One region of the Paenarthrobacter sp. CCNWLY172 genome, then DNA from elsewhere that is predicted to be linked to it. Evidence: riboswitches for the same ligand, from Rfam matches in the RefSeq annotation. Region 1 holds a riboswitch; each other region holds the start of a gene.

The links. A riboswitch is a leader RNA that binds a small molecule or an ion and turns the genes downstream of it on or off. The one in region 1 is predicted to bind thiamine pyrophosphate.
Region 2: it holds a riboswitch for thiamine pyrophosphate, as region 1 does, so the genes downstream of both, thiC (phosphomethylpyrimidine synthase ThiC) here and WBN73_RS08230 (ECF transporter S component) in region 1, are expected to answer to the same signal.
Region 3: it holds a riboswitch for thiamine pyrophosphate, as region 1 does, so the genes downstream of both, thiD (bifunctional hydroxymethylpyrimidine kinase/phosphomethylpyrimidine kinase) here and WBN73_RS08230 (ECF transporter S component) in region 1, are expected to answer to the same signal.
Region 4: it holds a riboswitch for thiamine pyrophosphate, as region 1 does, so the genes downstream of both, thiO (glycine oxidase ThiO) here and WBN73_RS08230 (ECF transporter S component) in region 1, are expected to answer to the same signal.

What each region holds. Positions count from the first base shown of each region.
Region 1 covers NZ_JBBEGB010000004.1:319,989-324,430, reverse strand. The annotation lists gene mnhG (monovalent cation/H(+) antiporter subunit G) at 1-203, shown strand, start outside; gene WBN73_RS08240 (DUF4235 domain-containing protein) at 303-563, opposite strand; gene WBN73_RS08235 (NUDIX hydrolase) at 600-1,298, opposite strand; TPP riboswitch at 1,528-1,664, shown strand; gene WBN73_RS08230 (ECF transporter S component) at 1,741-2,361, shown strand; gene WBN73_RS08225 (ABC transporter ATP-binding protein) at 2,361-3,956, shown strand; gene WBN73_RS08220 (energy-coupling factor transporter transmembrane component T family protein) at 3,953-4,442, shown strand, end outside.
Region 2 covers NZ_JBBEGB010000003.1:386,086-390,527, reverse strand. The annotation lists gene WBN73_RS06600 (VOC family protein) at 1-473, opposite strand, end outside; gene WBN73_RS06595 (amidohydrolase family protein) at 551-1,633, opposite strand; TPP riboswitch at 1,718-1,825, shown strand; gene thiC (phosphomethylpyrimidine synthase ThiC) at 1,821-3,674, shown strand; gene WBN73_RS06585 (alpha/beta hydrolase) at 3,657-4,379, opposite strand.
Region 3 covers NZ_JBBEGB010000014.1:20,574-25,015, forward strand. The annotation lists gene rpmA (50S ribosomal protein L27) at 1-103, opposite strand, end outside; gene rplU (50S ribosomal protein L21) at 166-474, opposite strand; gene thiD (bifunctional hydroxymethylpyrimidine kinase/phosphomethylpyrimidine kinase) at 851-2,368, opposite strand; TPP riboswitch at 2,359-2,457, opposite strand; gene WBN73_RS18435 (Rne/Rng family ribonuclease) at 2,593-4,442, opposite strand, start outside.
Region 4 covers NZ_JBBEGB010000003.1:27,586-32,027, reverse strand. The annotation lists gene WBN73_RS05020 (4a-hydroxytetrahydrobiopterin dehydratase) at 1-144, opposite strand, end outside; gene WBN73_RS05015 (thiazole synthase) at 178-975, opposite strand; gene thiS (sulfur carrier protein ThiS) at 980-1,216, opposite strand; gene thiO (glycine oxidase ThiO) at 1,213-2,478, opposite strand; TPP riboswitch at 2,474-2,592, opposite strand; gene thiE (thiamine phosphate synthase) at 2,620-3,312, shown strand; gene WBN73_RS04995 (ferritin-like fold-containing protein) at 3,356-4,024, opposite strand; gene WBN73_RS04990 (TM2 domain-containing protein) at 4,180-4,442, shown strand, end outside.

The DNA of each region.
Region 1 (4,442 bases):
TGCAGATGCGAACGTGGTGGGTTTGGCCGGTTCTGCTGGTGGCATGGATTTTCCAGTTGTTGACGGCACCTGTGTCCGCCCATATGGTGGGTCGCTCCGCCTACCGCACCAAACATGGCCACCGCGAGATGCTCACCAAGGACGAACTCGAGGCTGTTGTGCAACGGGCGGCTGCGGGGCAAGAACCCCGCAACGACCGCTAAAAGTCCCGGTCACACAAACGCGGAGTCGCCTTGCGTCCAATGGTTCATTCCATCAGGTGGAGGCAAAAGCGACCCCGCGTTGCTGTCTGTGGTTGCGGGCTAGACGATGTCGTGTGACTTGGCGAAACGTGCAATGGCACGCTGTGTGCCACGGCTGGCCAACACCTGAATCAAGGTGCTGACGAAGGCTGAGATCAGCGCAAAAGTCAGTGCTGAACGCAAGCTCGTTTCCATGTCGTCGTTGCCCAGGGGTGGTTTGTTGCCAGTTGCCTTTTCCCACCCTTTGTTGACGAGTTTGGTGCCTACGAAGCCCGCTCCGAGGCTTACTCCGGCACCGATCAGCTTGAAGAAGAGGTTCATGCCCCCAGCCTAGCCGTCCGTGGGCCGACTCCAGAGTCAGCGCCGGCTTTCGCGCTCTTTCAGGAACGCTGCCAAGGACCCAACAGGGGCCAGCACGGGAACAACGGGGTGCTCTGCCGACCAGGCAGCATCCACGGAATCAAACTCAGCGATTTCCTTGAGCAGGTAGTAGGTGGGCGGCATCAGCTTCAGGGTCCCGGCTGCTTCAGCTTCCAGGATTCCGTCTACTGGCATCCACAACGATTGCCAGGCCTCCGTGGTTTGATGCTGCGGCTCGGCTCCCGGGGAAGGCCTGGCAACGTAGAAGTAGGTGTCAAAGCGCTTCGGCATGTCCGTAGGCGTGATCCAGTTGGCCCAAGGGCGGAGATCCGCGGCACTGATGCTGAGCCCGGACTCCTCCTGGACTTCGCGGATTGCGGCGGTGAGGACCGTCCCTGCGTTGGTTTCGGCCTGCGTTGAGGTGGCGCCGGTGGCGATGGAACTCGAACGCCAGGCGGCAGCGTGGCGTTGAAGCAGGTCCGCTGGGTAGTCCCAGCCTGACTCGTCCGCAGCATCCACCCGGCCGCCCGGGAAGACCACCATTCCGGCGGCGAAGTCCATGGTGCTGACCCGGTGCTGGACGAACGCCTCGATCCCGCCCGGGGCATCACGGAGCAGGATGACACTGGCAGCAAGCCGGGGCTCGGATATGGTGCCCTCGCCGGCAGGGTGATCCTGAATGGGTAGGTCCGTCATGAAAGTGCCCCTTTGCCGCGGTCGAGTCTGCTGGATCATTCTCTCAGGTCTCGTTGTGGGGCCGGATGTACAGGCCGAAACGGGCGCGAGGGGTGCAGAGCGGGCCCCGCAACGCACGCAACCCCACGCACGGGCCCCCCGGATCGCCCGATTGTGACCACCGGCCGGCATCGGACAGTCGCCCACAACACGGGCAGGTGTAAACTGAACCAGCCCATCAGGGCAGATTTGATAACGACAGGGGAGCGCCGCCGTCGGACCTTGCAGAGATGCAGGAGACGCGAGGGCGCTGAGAGTGCGGACAGCCGCAGACCCTCGAACCTGATCCGGTTAGTACCGGCGCAAGGGAGTCGAGCTTCTCAGAGTGTCCGGATCCAGGCGGCGCAGGCCGATGGGAAATCCGGGGAGCACTTTCCCCTCCTGTAACCTCAGGAGGCAGAAAATGACCACGGTAAACGTGAAGAAGACCAGTTATAACTGGCGTGTTGTAGACATCGTTGTGGCGGCCTTGATCGCCATCGCAGGCGGCGTGATCTTCTGGGCCTGGTCCCAGGGCGCCGCGCTGGTATCCATCCCCATGAACGCGACGTATCCGCCGCTCACCGGCCTGATCGCCGGTGGCTGGATGATCCCCGCAGTCCTGGGAATGCTCATTATCCGCAAACCCGGCGCCGCCCTCTTCTGCGAAGCCGTCGCGGCCACCGGTGAGCTGATCATGGGTTCCCAGTACGGAACCACCGTGCTGATCTCCGGGATCCTTCAGGGCCTAGGTGCCGAGCTCATCTTCGCCGCCTTCCGGTACAAGAAGTTCAACCTGCCCACGGCCCTCCTCGCCGGTGCCGGTGCGGGCCTCTTCTGCGGCCTGAACGACTCCTTCCTCCCGTGGGGCTGGAACATCGCCTACGAGGCAATGGACAAACTGGCGTACATCACTTTCACCACCATCTCGGGTGCCATCATCGCCGGCGCCCTGTCCTGGGTTGCCACCCGCGGCTTGGCTAAAACCGGCGTCCTGAGCTCCTTCGCATCGCGCAAGGCCGCGTCGGAGCCCGTCTTCAGCTGATGCCCGCCACGCAGAGCGGCAGCAAGAACAGCAGCCCGGTGAGGCCTGCCGCCATCTCCGCCGAGGGCTGGGGTTGGCGGCATGCCGGCAGGTCCGCTCCCGCCATTCATGGGCTTGACCTCCGGATTGAACCGGGCGAGCGGGTGTTGCTGCTGGGGCCTTCGGGCGCCGGCAAGTCCACACTGCTGCACGCCCTCGCGGGGGTGCTGGGTGACGAGGAAGACGACTCGGACGAGTCAGGTTCCCTGCTGATCGACGGCGTTGCTCCGCGGGAACAGCGGGGCCGCGCCGGTCTCATGCAGCAAGACCCCGAGACGCAGGTGGTCCTGTCGCGGGTTGGTGACGACGTCGCTTTCGGTGCGGAGAACCTTGCCGTGCCGCGAGAGGAGATCTGGGCCCGCGTCCATGAAGCGCTCGACGACGTCGGGTTGCGTACCGCCGCGGGCGGCGGATTGGCATTGGACCACCCGACGGCGGCGCTCTCCGGGGGGCAGAAGCAGCGCCTTGCGCTGGCGGGGATTCTCGCGATGCGTCCCGGCTTGATCCTCTTGGACGAACCCACGGCCAACCTGGATCCGGCCGGAGTGCTGGAGGTTCGGGATGCTGTTCGGCGTTGCCTGGACAAGACCGGCGCAACGCTGGTGGTGGTGGAGCACCGTGTGTCGGTGTGGAAGGACTTGGTGGACAGGATCGTGGTCCTGCAGCCGGGTGCCCTGGCGGCGCCGGGAACGGGCCAGGCAACGGGCGGGGTCCTTTTGGACGGCCCGCCGGACAAGGTCCTGTCCGAGGCCCGCACCCTGTTGATGGCTGCCGGCGTTTGGGTGCCGGGGTACGTACCGGCCACCCGCCAACGACGCAACCAACCCCACACCGCCCCACTGCTCCTCGCGGCCCAGGACCTCGCAGTTTCCCGGGAAAAGCCGCGGCGCAAGGGCTTCAAGACCATCCCGCCCGTCCCGGTTCAAACAGGAATCACCGCGCAGGTCAGGGCCGGCCAAGCACTGACCATCACTGGAGCCAACGGGGCTGGAAAGTCCACGTTCGCGCTCACGTTGGCCGGCCTTTTAGCGCCGGTGGACGGTACAGTGAGTGCCGCCGTCGAGCTTTCCAAAGGGGCCGGTATTGACCCGTTCAAGTGGAAAGCAGACCAGCTGATTTCACGGATCGGGACGGTGTTCCAGGAGCCGGAGCACCAGTTCGTCACAGGCAAGGTCCTGGACGAGCTCATGTTTGGGCCCAGGCATTTAGGCCACGGCGAAGAACGGGTGGACGAACTGTTGGAGCGGCTGCGGCTGACGCATTTGGTGGACGCCAACCCCTACACCCTTTCCGGCGGTGAGAAGCGGCGGCTCTCGGTGGCCACCGTGCTTGCCGCGCACCCCGAAGTCCTGGTGCTCGATGAACCTACGTTCGGCCAGGACGCCAACACGTGGGCGGAGTTGGCGTCGTTCCTTTCAGAGTTGCTGGACGCCGGAACGGCTGTGGTCTCCGTGACCCACGACCAGGAATTCAGCGCAGTGCTCGGCGGAACGGAGCTGCGGCTCGGCCCGGTACAGCACGGTGAAGCCACGCATCAGGAAGCTGGTGCAGCATGAGGGATGCACTGAACCTCCGCGGGAATCGTGCCCTGCTGACCCGAGCCAACCCCTTGGCAAAGTTCGTGTCCGTGTTTCTGATTTCCCTGGTGCTGGCCCTGTCCATCGACTGGGTATCGGCGTCCACGGCGTTGGTTGCGGAGCTGGCGTTGTTTCCGTTGGCCGGGCTTACGTTCAGGCTTCTGTGGCAGCGCGCCTGGCCGCTGATCATCGCCGCTGCGATCGGCGGCTGGAGTACCGCGATTGTGGCGGCGGACAGCGGCGCTGTACTGCTCGACGTCGGACTCTGGTCCATCAGCGAAGGTTCCCTTGAGCTGGGGCTGGGTTTCATGCTGCGCGGTTTGGCGATCGCGTTACCGGCAATCCTGCTGATGACCTGCACGGATCCCACTGATTTGGCAGATGCGCTGGCCCAGAAGGCCAAGTTGCCGCACCGCTTTGTCCTGGGATCCTTGGCTGCCATGAGGTTGGTTGGGCTCATGGCAG
Region 2 (4,442 bases), on a different contig from region 1:
AGGTATCGCTGCGGAGGCAAGGCAACATTGTCCATCACCACATTCCTGCCATCCCACTGCCAGAGTTCACGCGGCTTGTCGTAGTAGAGCTCAATGCCATTGCCTTCAGGATCGGTAAAGTAGAACGCTTCGCTGACCAGATGGTCGGCACTGCCCGCGAAAGCTCGGGGCTCGTACTCGGCGGCGGTAGCAATGGTGGCGGCCAATGAAGGCTGGTCGTCGAACAGAATGGCCGTGTGAAACAGGCCAGCCTCCCCACGGCCTGGAATCTGGAGACCGGACGCCGGGGCAAGATGCACCACGGGCTTTCCGAGCCGCCCCAGGTAGAGCCCGCCATCCTGCTCGGCCACGACGTCAAGGCCAAGGGCACGCTGATAGTAGTCGCTCATGACAGCCATGTCGCCGACCTTGAGCATGACGGTGCCCATGGTCAGTTCGGCAGGCAGAAGATCCTGGCTGAGTGGTGTGGTCATGTGACGCTCCCGGGTTCGAGGTGCCGCTCATCAGCACCTTTCTACTTCTCTAAATTAGTTGAAGCTTCAATTTATTCCTAACGGACCAGTGAACCGCCCAGCACGATGTGTTTGAGGCTGGAAACAGTTTCCAGCTCGATCCTGGGATCCTCGGAGCACAACACGACGTCGGCACCCGCCCCTTCGCTGATGCCCTCGGCCCCCAGCCACTCCCGGGCACGCCACGCCGCGGCGTCCAGGACCGCGGCCGGCGGCAGGCCGGCGTCGTGCAGTTCCTTCATTTCGTCTGCGATCCTGCCGTGCTTGATCACGCTGCCGGCGTCTGTGCCCGCATAAATGGCCACGCCTGACTCAAAGGCCTCCAACACCCGCTCGCGCCGACGCTCCCAAAGCCGCACCATGTGGTCCGCATAGTCAGGAAACTTTGGGGCAGCCTGGGCAGCAATGTCCGGGAAAGTCGCAATGTTGACCAAGGTGGGAACGATCGGCACGGACTGCTCCACCAAGCGCGGAATGTGTCGCGACAGCAGGCCCGTGGCATGTTCGATGCAGTCGATGCCTGCATCGAGCATGTCGTCCACTGTGTCCTCGGCAAAGCAGTGGGCCGTCACCCGGGCACCTTCATCGTGGGCGGCAGCGATGGCATCCTTGACGATTTTGGCGGGGAAAGAGGCAGCGAGGTCACCCACGCCACGGTCGATCCAGTCCCCCACCAACTTGACCCACCCGTCTCCATCCCGCGCTGCCTTCCGGACGGTCTCCACGAGTTGGCCGGGTTCGACTTCATGCCCCAAACCGCGGAGGTACCGCCGGCTCCGGGCAATGTGCCTACCTGCCCGGATCAACCGGGGAACGTCCGCACGTTGCTGGACCCAACGGGTGTCACTTGGTGATCCGGCATCCCGTATCAGCAGAGTCCCGGCGTCGAGGTCAGCGTGGGCCTGCGCAAGGGTGGTCCGCTCGTCAACGGCGCCACCCACACCCAAACCGATGTGGCAGTGGGCATCAACGAAACCCGGGAGGACCCAGCCATCCAACACCAGGTCCGGTGTGGCCGTGGGGCGTTCGAACGTCAGGACTCCGTCAACAGACCACATCCCTTGGCGCTCTTCGTCCGCCGAGACAAGCACAGATCCGCTGAATTCGATGATGGTGGCCATATCAAAAGCCTAGTCCGCAGCGGCGTCCTGGACGCTGGTTCGTTCATGTGACTGGGTGCCCGTTGTGAGCTGTGGTAGCTTCATCTACGACCACACGGGGGCCCCTGCAGGGGCTGAGATCGGACTGATGCAGTCTGCGACCGTTGAACCTGTCCGGGTAATGCCGGCGAAGGAAGTGAGTAATCCTTTGAGCACCACAAAAACACAGCACAGCCCTGCCCAAAACCGGTCCGGCTCCAGCGCAAGGACGCCGGAATCTGTGACCCAGTCGCTGACATCCCATTCATTGGCCTACCTGGAGGACCCCGACCACGGGATCCGGGTGCCCGTCACCGAGATCGCCTTGGAACCGTCTCCCAACGGCACAGCCAACCCGGCGTTCCAGGTGTACCGCACTGCGGGCCCCGGCAGTGATCCCGTTGTGGGACTTGAGCCTTTCCGCGCTCCATGGATCGAAGCCCGCGGTGACACCGTGGCTTACCGCGGACGGGAGCGAAACCTGCTGGACGACGGCAAGTCAGCGGTGCGGCGCGGGGAAGCATCAGCAGAGTGGAAGGGCACCCAACCGGTGCCCCGCCGCGCCGTCGAAGGTAAAACCGTCACGCAGATGCACTACGCCAAGCAGGGCACGGTGACTCCCGAGATGCAGTTCGTCGCGTTGCGGGAAAACTGTGACGTTGAGCTGGTCCGCAGCGAAGTTGCCGCAGGACGGGCGATCATTCCGAACAACATCAACCACCCCGAGTCAGAACCGATGATCATCGGCAAAGCCTTCCTGGTGAAAATTAACGCCAACATCGGCAACTCAGCAGTGACGAGCTCCATCGCGGAAGAGGTGGACAAGCTGCAGTGGGCCACTCAATGGGGTGCCGATACCGTCATGGATCTCTCCACTGGGGACGACATCCACACCACCCGGGAGTGGATCATCCGCAACTCCCCGGTCCCGATCGGGACGGTCCCCATCTACCAGGCGCTGGAGAAAGTCAACGGCGAGGCGAACAAGCTGACGTGGGAGATTTTCCGGGACACTGTGATCGAGCAATGTGAGCAGGGCGTGGACTACATGACCATCCACGCCGGCGTGCTCCTGCGCTATGTGCCGTTGACCGCCAACCGGGTCACGGGAATTGTCTCCCGTGGCGGGTCGATCATGGCGGGTTGGTGCCTGGCGCACCACCAGGAGAACTTCCTCTACACGCACTTTGACGAGCTCTGCGAAATCTTCGCCCAGTACGACGTCGCCTTCTCCCTGGGCGACGGCCTGCGCCCGGGTGCAACCGCCGATGCCAATGACGCAGCCCAGTTCGCCGAATTGGATACCCTCGCCGAGCTGACACAGCGGGCGTGGGAGTTCGATGTGCAGGTGATGGTGGAAGGACCTGGCCACGTGCCGTTCCACCTGGTCCGGGAAAATGTGGAACGCCAGCAGGAACTGTGCAAGGGAGCCCCTTTCTACACCCTTGGGCCCTTGGTCACGGATGTCGCTCCTGGTTATGACCACATCACCTCAGCCATCGGCGCCACCGAGATTGCCAGGTACGGCACCGCCATGCTGTGTTACGTGACCCCCAAGGAACATTTGGGCCTTCCCAATAAGGACGACGTCAAGACCGGTGTCATCACGTACAAGATCGCAGCCCACGCCGCCGACCTGGCCAAGGGCCATCCCGGGGCCCACGAGCGGGACGATGCCTTGTCCAAGGCCAGATTCGAGTTCCGTTGGCGTGACCAGTTTGCCCTCTCCTTGGACCCCGTCACAGCAGAAGCCTTCCACGACGAAACGCTGCCGGCGGAACCGGCCAAGACCGCCCATTTCTGTTCCATGTGCGGCCCCAAGTTCTGTTCGATGCGCATCAGCCAGGACATCCGTGACGAATACGGATCAGAAGAGGCGCAGACAGCCATTGCGGAAATGTACAGCGGCATGCGCGGAAAGAGCCAGGAATTCCTGGCATCTGGCGGAAAGGTCTATTTGCCGGAACTGCAGGTACCCGGCAGCCCGGACACATTTGAGGCCGGCTCAGGAAGCCTGAACTGACATGGCCCGTCCGACGTCACCAACAAACGATCGGATGATGTGATCCCCGTCCACTGAATCCTGGGGCCGGTGCCCTCCCGCAGCAACACGGCGGAGGGCTCCGGTTTCCTGGAGGTAACCGGCAATTTCCTCATACAGGGGTTCCCAGCCACCCGTGAGGACCAACGTGGGGACACCGGGCACGATGTGCAGCGGGGCCTCCCAAGGCGGGGCCTGGAGCCTGAGCCTGCGGGCTGAACGGCGCGCTTCGGGAGTATCCAGTCCCCCCGTTTCGGCAGAAAACGCCCGGCGGTAGTACTCACGTTGGTAGTCGGCGTCGTTGAGCTGGCTCCGTACATCGAACAGGGGTTCCATAAGGGCCCGATGGGAGGCTGTGGCCGGAAGCTCGGCTGTCAGGGACAAACAAGCAGGCTCAACCAAGCTCAGCGAGTGCACCAGGTCCGGACGTTCTATGGCAGCCAGCATGGCGGAGATGGCACCTTGCTCGTGCGCTACGACGTGGCCGCCACCCGTATCCGCCAGGGAATTGATGACAATGGCAACGTCCGCGGCAACGCTCGATCCCACGGGTTCTGCTGCAACGTCAAAGCCATGCCGGCGCAGGAACAGCGCGTCATAAGCGAGGGCCATGCCGTGCTGTTTCGGCCATGCCGCAGCACCAAAGCTGCCCAGGCCGTGAACGAAGACTACGCGCTGCTTATGCATTGGTTCAGCCTATTCCACGGCCCTGACATCCCAACTGCGACGCGGTGGGGATGTCAGCCGCGG
Region 3 (4,442 bases), on a different contig from region 1:
CGCCTGCGGAGACTACCTGACCACCGAAGCGCTTGACGCCCAGGTACTGTGCGTTGGAGTCACGACCGTTGCGAGTGGAACTCGCGCCTTTTTTGTGTGCCATGTGAAATGCCTGCCTCTAAATTTCTGGGGAAACTGAAAAACCTGAACAGCGGGTAACGAAAGTTACGCGATGCTGGTGATCTTGATCTTGGTCAGTTCCTGACGGTGACCCTGACGCTTCCGGTAGCCGGTCTTGTTCTTGAACTTCTGGATGACGATCTTCGGACCACGGAGGTCTTCGAGGATCTCAGCCGTCACCTTGACGTTGGCCAGTTCCGCAGCTGCGGAGGTGACCTTATCGCCGTCAACCAGGAGCAAGGCGGGCAGCTCAAGCGTGCTGCCGGCTCCACCGGGGACGCGGTTAAGCGTTACGTAGTCTCCAACGGAAACTTTTTCTTGGCGGCCGCCTGCGCGGACAATCGCGTACACCACTTGGGTACTCACTTCTCTCGACGTTTATAACTAAATTTGCGTGCGGAACCTGGAACCGAAATCAGGCTTGGTTCGCGCTGTGCCTCAACGCCGTGGACTTCTGATCGAAGTCCGCGAGTCATCCCTTGAACAATTCCAAGGGGCATAACCCAAGTGTTGGCGTAAGCACCGAAGATCAAGATTACGCTAGTTTGACCCTCGGCTGCAAATGAGGCCGGGTCCGGAGGCTACCACGTGACTTGCATCACCAGTTGTAACGGACTCTCCCGGCACCGTGCCCATACAGCCTACAGGGTTTGGGGCGATTAACGTGATTTGACCCGCGACGCGCTGGGGCGGTTAGAAACCCGGAGATAAAAAGTCCGGGCAGGAACGGTCAGGCGAACAGCCGGGGAGCGTCGAAGAATGCAGTTTCGTAGCGGCAGGACTGGGCAAAAGCCTCCACCATTGATGCCCGCTCCCCCTCGGAAGCTGCCGCTGCAGCGGCGTCCGTGAAATTGATCGCATTCCTGGTGGCTGCAGCAAACTCTTCATCGGCGTAAGTCCTGAGCCAGTCCGCGTAGGGATGCGCCGCCGGGGATCCCGCCTCCACGAACGATGCATGGAGCCGCTGGCCCACCTCTGCGTAGAGCCAGTAGCACGGCAGGATGGCCGCCAGCACCACGGAGTAGCTGCCGGTGGCCGAGGACGCCAGCAGGTGGTCCACGTAGGACTTCGTGACGGGTCCGGTCACCGAGGATGCCTCTCGGGTGCTGAGCCAGTTCCTGTGCAGTTCCGATTCGACCTCAAGGCACTGCTGTGACGCTTTGGCCCAGAACAGTTGCTCCTCCTCCGTGGGGGCAAGGGCGCCCGCACGCGCCAGGACCCTGGAATACCCGTTGAGGTAGAGGGCATCCTGCGCGAGGTAGTAATTGAACGCAGCCTCCGGGAGGTCGCCCGATTGCAGGCCGTCAATAAAGCTGAGCTTGTAGATTGCCTCGAGCTCCGGAGCAGCTTCCTTCCACAGCGCCGCGGCGAATTGCCCCGGCCTCAGGACCTGATGGTGGTGGAAATGGTGGACCGGCCCGTTTCCCTGGCCTACGTCGAGGCTGTCCGAATGCAGCAGCGCCTGAAGCAACCACGGCTTGACTTCGCGCAGGGAAGCTTCCCAATCGCCGGTGCGGGCCTGGACCGTGGCCAGAGCCGACGACAACGAACAGCCCGTGCCGTGGCTGTTCTTCGTTTCCACGCGGGGTCCGGCTACCTCGATGACGTCCTGCCGCAGGAGGCCGCTGGTGTTAACCAGGGCATCCGGGCATTCCGCCCCTGCCAGGTGTCCGCCCTTCACCAGGACCGTGGTGCCGCACTCAGCAGCCAGTCGCTTGCCCTGGTTCAACGCCGAATCCCAGTCAGCAGCTTCAGGCTCCCCCAACAGCATGGCAAGCTCCGGGAGGTTCGGGGTAATAAGGTCCGCCAACGGCAGCAGAGCGCGCAGGGCCTGCTCGGCAGACCCCCGCAGGAGGCGGTCGCCGCTGGTGGCCACCATCACCGGGTCAAGGACCACGACGCCGGGACGCACCGACTCAAGCCAGCTGCGGACCTCATCGATCACCGCAGCGTCACCCAGCATGCCGATCTTGACGGCATCGATGGCGATGTCCGTGCTGATGGACTCCAACTGCTGTCGCAGGAACTCCACCGGAGGAACATGGACAGCACTGACGCCCAGCGTGTTTTGGGCCGTCAACGCGGTGATCGCCGCCATGCCGTAGCCGCCCTGCGCAGCAATGCTCTTCAGGTCAGCCTGGATACCGGCACCGCCGGAGGGGTCCGAGCCCGCGATACTCAGTACGCGGGGCGTTTCCCGGCCGCAAACAGCCAGAGGGTACACAGAAGAATACGACGATGACGTCATGGGGACATCCCTTCGCCGGTGCTAACCGGACAGGTTCAACGGGTCTGGATCTCAGCCGGGCCCTATGCCCGGCACCCCGTGTCAATCCCCAGCGTAGCCGGGAAGCAGCACGGCCCGGGAACTGCACTCCGCAGAAGACCGGTTATGACCGCTGTGAGCAGACAGCAAAGGGCCCCGCAGTACCCGCCTGTGGCGGTTACTGCGGGGCCCTTGCGGATCGGGTCCTAGAGCTCCGAAGCGGGAACACCAACCCCAAGGATGATGGGTTCCTCGGACGCTGCCTTCTTGGCAGGCTCCGCCGGTGCTTTGGCCTGGTGTGCAGTTCCACGCGCTGCGGTAGCAGTTACCTCGTGGTGCTCAACGCTGGTCTCGTTGGCTGCACCCTGGGCGCGGCTCGCACTGCGGTTGCGGCGCCCCCGGCGGGACTTCGACGCCGAAGCAGCTTCAGGGTCCTCGTCCACGGGCCCCGCCACGGCGGCTGCAGGTGCAGCGGCTGCCTTGGAAGGAACCACGGTTTCGGGCTTCGCCTCGGGTGCTGCGCCAAGGTGGGAGAACGCTTCGGCCAGGAGATCCAGGCTCATGGCAGGCTTGGCGGCAGGCGGTTCCTCGTGGTGTTCCCCGAAAGGCAAGGCCACTTCTTCGCCGCCGAATCGCAGAACCGGTGTGGACCGTGTGTCACGAACCGATGCTTCCCGGTCTGATTCGGGGTCGGAGTGCTCTCCAGCCTCCGGCTGTGATGCGGCAGGCGCCTGGTGCTGGCCGGCCGCCCGTGCCTGCTCTTCTGCACGGTGAACTTCGTCATCGTGGAGGTGGGCAGCGTGGGCGGCAGCAGCGATCGTCGCCAGCGCAGCGCGGGTTGCCTCTGCCTTGGCCTGCTTGGCAGGATCCTGCGGCTCGGAAGCCGCGGGAGGTGCGGCAGGGGCGGAAGCAGTGCTGTGGACCTGCGCGGGAGCCTCGGCGACAGCCTGTCCCCCGCCCTTGCCACGGCGGCGCTTGCGTTCTGTTCGGGCTGTGGGTTGCTGCGCCTCAGTGTGGGGGCGGTGGTGCTCGGCAGCCACAACGTTGGCGCGACGGTGCTCCACCGGTTCATCGTGGGTGACCACGCCGCGGCCTGCACAGTGCTCGCACTGCTCACCGAAGACCTCAAGGAGGCCGGTACCCATGCGCTTGCGGGTCATCTGGACAAGGCCCAGTGACGTCACTTCAGCCACTTGGTGCTTGGTGCGGTCGCGGCCAAGGCACTCAACCATACGGCGGAGGACGAGGTCGCGGTTGGACTCAAGGACCATGTCGATGAAGTCGATGACAATGATGCCGCCGATGTCACGCAGGCGAAGCTGGCGAACTACTTCCTCAGCAGCTTCGAGGTTGTTCTTGGTGACGGTTTCTTCAAGGTTTCCACCGCTGCCGGTGAACTTACCGGTATTGACGTCCACCACGGTCATGGCTTCGGTGCGGTCGATGACCAGCGAACCACCGGATGGGAGGAAGACCTTGCGTTCCAGTGCCTTGTGGATCTGCTCGTCAATGCGCCAGGCACCGAAGATGTCCTGGTCCTTGGTCCACTTCTCGAGGCGGCCCACAAGGTCGGGGGCAACGTAGGTTACGTAAGCCTCAATGGTGTCCCAGGCGTCGTCGCCGGAAACGATCAGTTTGGAGAAGTCTTCATTGAAGACGTCACGGACCACCTTGATGGTCAGGTCGGGTTCGCCGTAGAGCAGTTCCGGTGCCAGGACCTTGGTGGAGGAGGCCTGGCCTTCGATGCCTTCCCACTGGGCGCGCAGGCGGTTGATGTCATGCGTCAGTTCTTCTTCCGACGCACCTTCAGCAGCCGTGCGGACAATGACGCCGGCGTTTTCCGGCAAACGGTCCTTCAGGATGCGCTTGAGGCGGTTGCGTTCGACGTCGGGCAGCTTGCGTGAAATGCCGGTCATGGAACCACCGGGCACGTACACCAGGTAGCGGCCGGGCAGGGAGATCTGGCTTGTCAGGCGGGCACCCTTGTGGCCTACAGGGTCCTTGGTGACCTGGACCAGAACGGAATCGCCGGACTTCAGCGCATTCTCGATCCGGC
Region 4 (4,442 bases), on a different contig from region 1:
GATCGCTGCAATGAGGGCCAGCGCTTCGGCCGCCGTCGGAGTTTTATAGACGGTTACCAGGCCGCCCTGGTACTTCCAGTCGCGTAGCTCCCGGAGGGCATCGTCGACATCCGCCTGGGTCAGATGGTCATGGTTCCCTGCCACTGCTGCTCCTTCTCCCGGAGACCCGGCGGACACTTAGAGAAACTCTGCCCGGCCCTCCATGGCCGACGACGCCAAAGCGTGCTCACGCCTCGGAATCCGTCCTGCCTGCTTGGCCAGCCTACCGGCGATCACGGCGTGCTTGAAGGCCTCACCCATTTGCACCGGGTTCTGCGCCCGGGTGACAGCGGTGGCCAGAAGCACGGCGTCGCAGCCCAATTCCATGGCGAGGGCAGCATCGGAGGCGGTTCCTATTCCGGCATCGAGCACCACGGGTACTGAGGCCCGGGACACGATGAGTTCAATGTTGTGCGGGTTCAGGATCCCCAGACCGGTTCCGATCGGCGAGCCCAGGGGCATCACTGCGGTGGCACCCAGGTTTTCGAGGCGCAGTGCCAGGACGGGATCATCGTTGGTATAGGCGAAGACTTTGAATCCACGGTTCACCAGCTGTTCCGTTGCCTCGACGAGTTCCACTGCGTCTGGAAGGAGCGTGTGTTCATCGGCGATGACTTCCAGCTTCACCCAGTCGGTTTCCAGTGCCTCGCGTGCCAGTTCAGCGGTCATCACGGCGTCTCTGGCAGTAAAGCAACCGGCGGTGTTGGGCAGCACCCGGATTCCGTGGTCCACCAGGAGTTGGAAGAGGGATCCTGTTTCAGCGGGTGAGTAGCGCCTCATGGCTACTGTGGTGAGCTCAGTCCCGGACGCCAGGAGCGCAGCGCCCAGACCGTCCAGGCTCGGGGCACCTCCCGTCCCCATGATCAGGCGGGATCCGAAGTGGACGCCGTCGATCACCAAGGCGTCAGTAATGACCTCTGTGTTTGCTGTCGTCATGATGTCAGCCTCCTTGGACTGCGGTAACAAGTTCGAGTTCATCCCCGTCGGCGAGCGCCGTTGCGGACCATTGGCTGCGTGGCACCACCTCGGAATTGCGGGCGACGGCGACGCCCAGCTTGCCACCGTCGGCTGCCTGTCCGCGGTGGTCCAGGGCGCGGCCGGTGACGGCCGTGACCAGGGTGCTGACTGAAGCATCCTCCGGCACGGCGTGATCGGATCCGTTGAGTTTGATGTTCATGCTGTTTCCTTGCTGGGAGCGTGTGCCGGCGTAAGCGCCCGCGCTGTGGATGAAGTGGCCGCGAAGCGGTCAGGGGAAAATGATGCCCACCGGGGGTCCGACGTGCCGTTGATCAGCCCGCCCACGATCCGTGCGGCCGCGGGCGTCAGGAGGACACCATGCCGGAAGAATCCTGTGGCGATCACCAGACCATCAACATCCCCCCGGGGGCCAACGACCCGTCCAAGCAGCGGTGCGTTGTCCGGAGTGCCGGGGCGGGCCCGGGCCGTTACTTCGAGCAGCTCAAGTTCCGCCACTGCGGGGACCAGGGCCTGGGCGTCCCGCAATAACTGGTAGACGCCCCCGGCTGAGACCGCGTTGGACGCTGCCGACAGTCCGTCCTCGCGCTGGGTGGCCCCGATGACTACAGTGCCGTCGTCCCGGGGCACGATGTAGACGGGCACTCCACGGACCATCCCGCGGACGGTGGAGGTGAGCAGGGGCCGGAGGTGTTCAGGCACCCGAAGCCTGAGGATGTCGCCATATACCGGCCGCAGGGGAAGGCTGAGCCCGTCGGGGAGCCCTTCCAGGTCTGCCGCACCCAGTCCGTTGGCGACCACCGTTTCGGTGGAGTGGACAGCGGCGCCGGACTCGAGTTCCACTCCTGAGACCCGCCCTCCGTCCCAGAGCAAGCGGCGCGCCGTGGAAGTCACGGCAAACCCATCGTCGGCGCCCGAAACCCACGTGGAGTCGCTGGCCGCGTGGCGTGCCAGTCCCGAGAGCAGGCATGCCGCCAGCTTGCGGGGATCGACCTGGTGGTCGGCGGGAACGTCGAAGGCACTGGAAATTTGGGGGCTGAGGAGGGGTTCGCGATCCCGGGCGTCGCGCAGGGACAACGGCTCGACCCCCAGTCCCGCAGCAAGCTGTACCGTACGGAGGTCTGCCAGTGCCCTGCGGTCCGCGGCATCGGCACCCACGGCAAGTGTCGGCGTCGTGCGGTATCCGGTGTCTTCCCCTCCGCGGGGCAGGCTTGCCGCGAAAGACGGCCACAGCCGGGACGATTCGAGCATCAACTCCAGGAGATCTTCCTCCTGGTAGTGAAATTCGCTCACGGGGGCAAGCATTCCGGCGGCAGCAAACGTAGCCCCCGAAGCCGGTGCGGGGTCGATCACCACCACGGAGCGGCCAAGTCGCCGCGCTTCGCGGGCGATGCCCAGCCCGATGACGCCGCCGCCAATGACGGCCACGTCGGCCTGGAGCGGGGTTTGGCGGGGAACTGCCATTGCGCGTTTCCTTCCCTACGCCGGTACTAGCCGGATCAGGTCAAGCGGTCGGCTCTTAAGCCCTCTCAGCCGGACAGTCATATGACGAACGTCGCGGCTCCCGCAGTACGTGCCCAGTTTAGAGGAACTACTCTGGGTTCCATGACCCAGACTGATGCCCTCGCCACCGCCCGCTTGTATCTGTGCACCGATGCACGGAAACGGCAAGGCGATTTTGAAGACTTTGTGGACGCCGCGTTCGAGGGCGGTGTGGACATCATCCAGCTGCGCGACAAGACCCTCGAAGCTGCCGAGGAATTGGAGTTGCTGGCGGTCCTGCAGGGAGTTGCGCAACGTCATGGACGGCTGTGGGCTGTCAACGATCGAGCCGACGTTGCCAGTGTTTCCGGGGCTCCGGTGTTCCACATCGGGCAAAAGGACCTCCCGTTGAAGGTGGCCCGGACATTGCTTCCGGAGTCCGTCACGATCGGTCTTTCCACCCACTCCCCCGAGCAGGTGAATGCCGCCATCGCGGCATCACCGGGACAGGGGGGCCTGGACTATTTCTGTGTAGGACCCGTCTGGGCGACACCCACCAAACCCGGCCGCGAAGCCGTGGGACTGGACTTGGTCACATATGCCGCAGAAGCGAGCAAGCGTGCAGTCGAGACCACCGACGGCGCCGTGAACCTGCCATGGTTCGCCATCGGAGGGATCGATCTCAGCAACGTAGAGCAGGTGCGGGCCGCAGGAGCCACCCGGATCGTCGTGGTCCGCGCCATCACCGAGGCTTCGGATCCGACGACGGCAGCCAAGTCGCTGCTGGAGGCGCTGGAGGCGCTGGACGCAGCTTGAGCCTGGCCGTTGGAGCCTTTCAGGCATAAGCCCGGTCATACCGCTAGGCAGTGAGGCCCAGCGCCGTCATCCGGCGGGCATGACGCCCGGCGAGCTCGCCTGTCAGTCTTTTAATTGCGGCGCGGGCATCGCCACCACTTTTTAGTGCCGGCCCCAACTGTGGGTGCTCAGTCCCTACCCTCTGCGCCTGTGTCAGCGCTTCCCCCACCAGCCGGCGGCCCCACAACGCCAGCCGTGAGGCCAGTCGTGGGTCATCGGCCAAGGCCCGCCGCAGCAGGACACGAAGTACCTCGGTTGCCTGGTCGGGGGAGGCAACCCGGTCCACGAACTGCTGCGTTGTTCCATCGAGGAAAGTGGCGACAGCCCGGTAGAAGTCCGAGGAAACGGTGTCGATGACGTATGCCTTCATCACAGATTCGAACCAGTCCCCGGGCTTGGTGCGTTCATGGAAGTGGTCAAAGGAACGCTGGAACGGCAGCATGGCTTCCTCCGGATCGAGGCCCATTACAGCGAGCCGATCGCTCAGCAGCGCGAAGTTTCCGTACGCACCGACGGCAATTTTTGCCAGCACTGAACGGTCATGGAGTGTGGGGGCGTATCGGGAATCGAACGAAAGCCGGCCGAAAGCCGACAACTCGCCGTAGGCCATGGCGCCCAGGAGTCCCGCGGCGAGTTGTCCGGCAGAAGGTGCGACGTCCGTCGAAGTGCCCATAATCCAAGACTATCCCCGGCTCTCCACACCCCGCCCGCGGAGATTGCCTTCAGCAGCGTTGGTCCCACTAGGCTGACTGGAAGTGAGTTGACTGTCTGGCCTGCCCGCAGGCCGCGTGTCCTCCTCCTCGCACCCACTCCCCCGAAGGATGATCAATGACTAATCCGAGCTACCCGCCCGCGCCCCACAACGGGAACGGTGCCCCACCAGTTCCCCCTGCACCCGGTGCTTTCGACGCCCAGTACCAAGGCGGACCCCAGACGTACCAGTCCGGCCCGGATTCCAGCCCTTATGGTGTTCCCGGCACGGGTACTCCGGCCAAGTCCTTCATGGTCACGTGGATCCTCTCCTTGCTCCTTGGTGGCCTCGGTGTTGACCGCTTTTACTTGGGAAAGATCGGGACCGGCATTGCCAAACT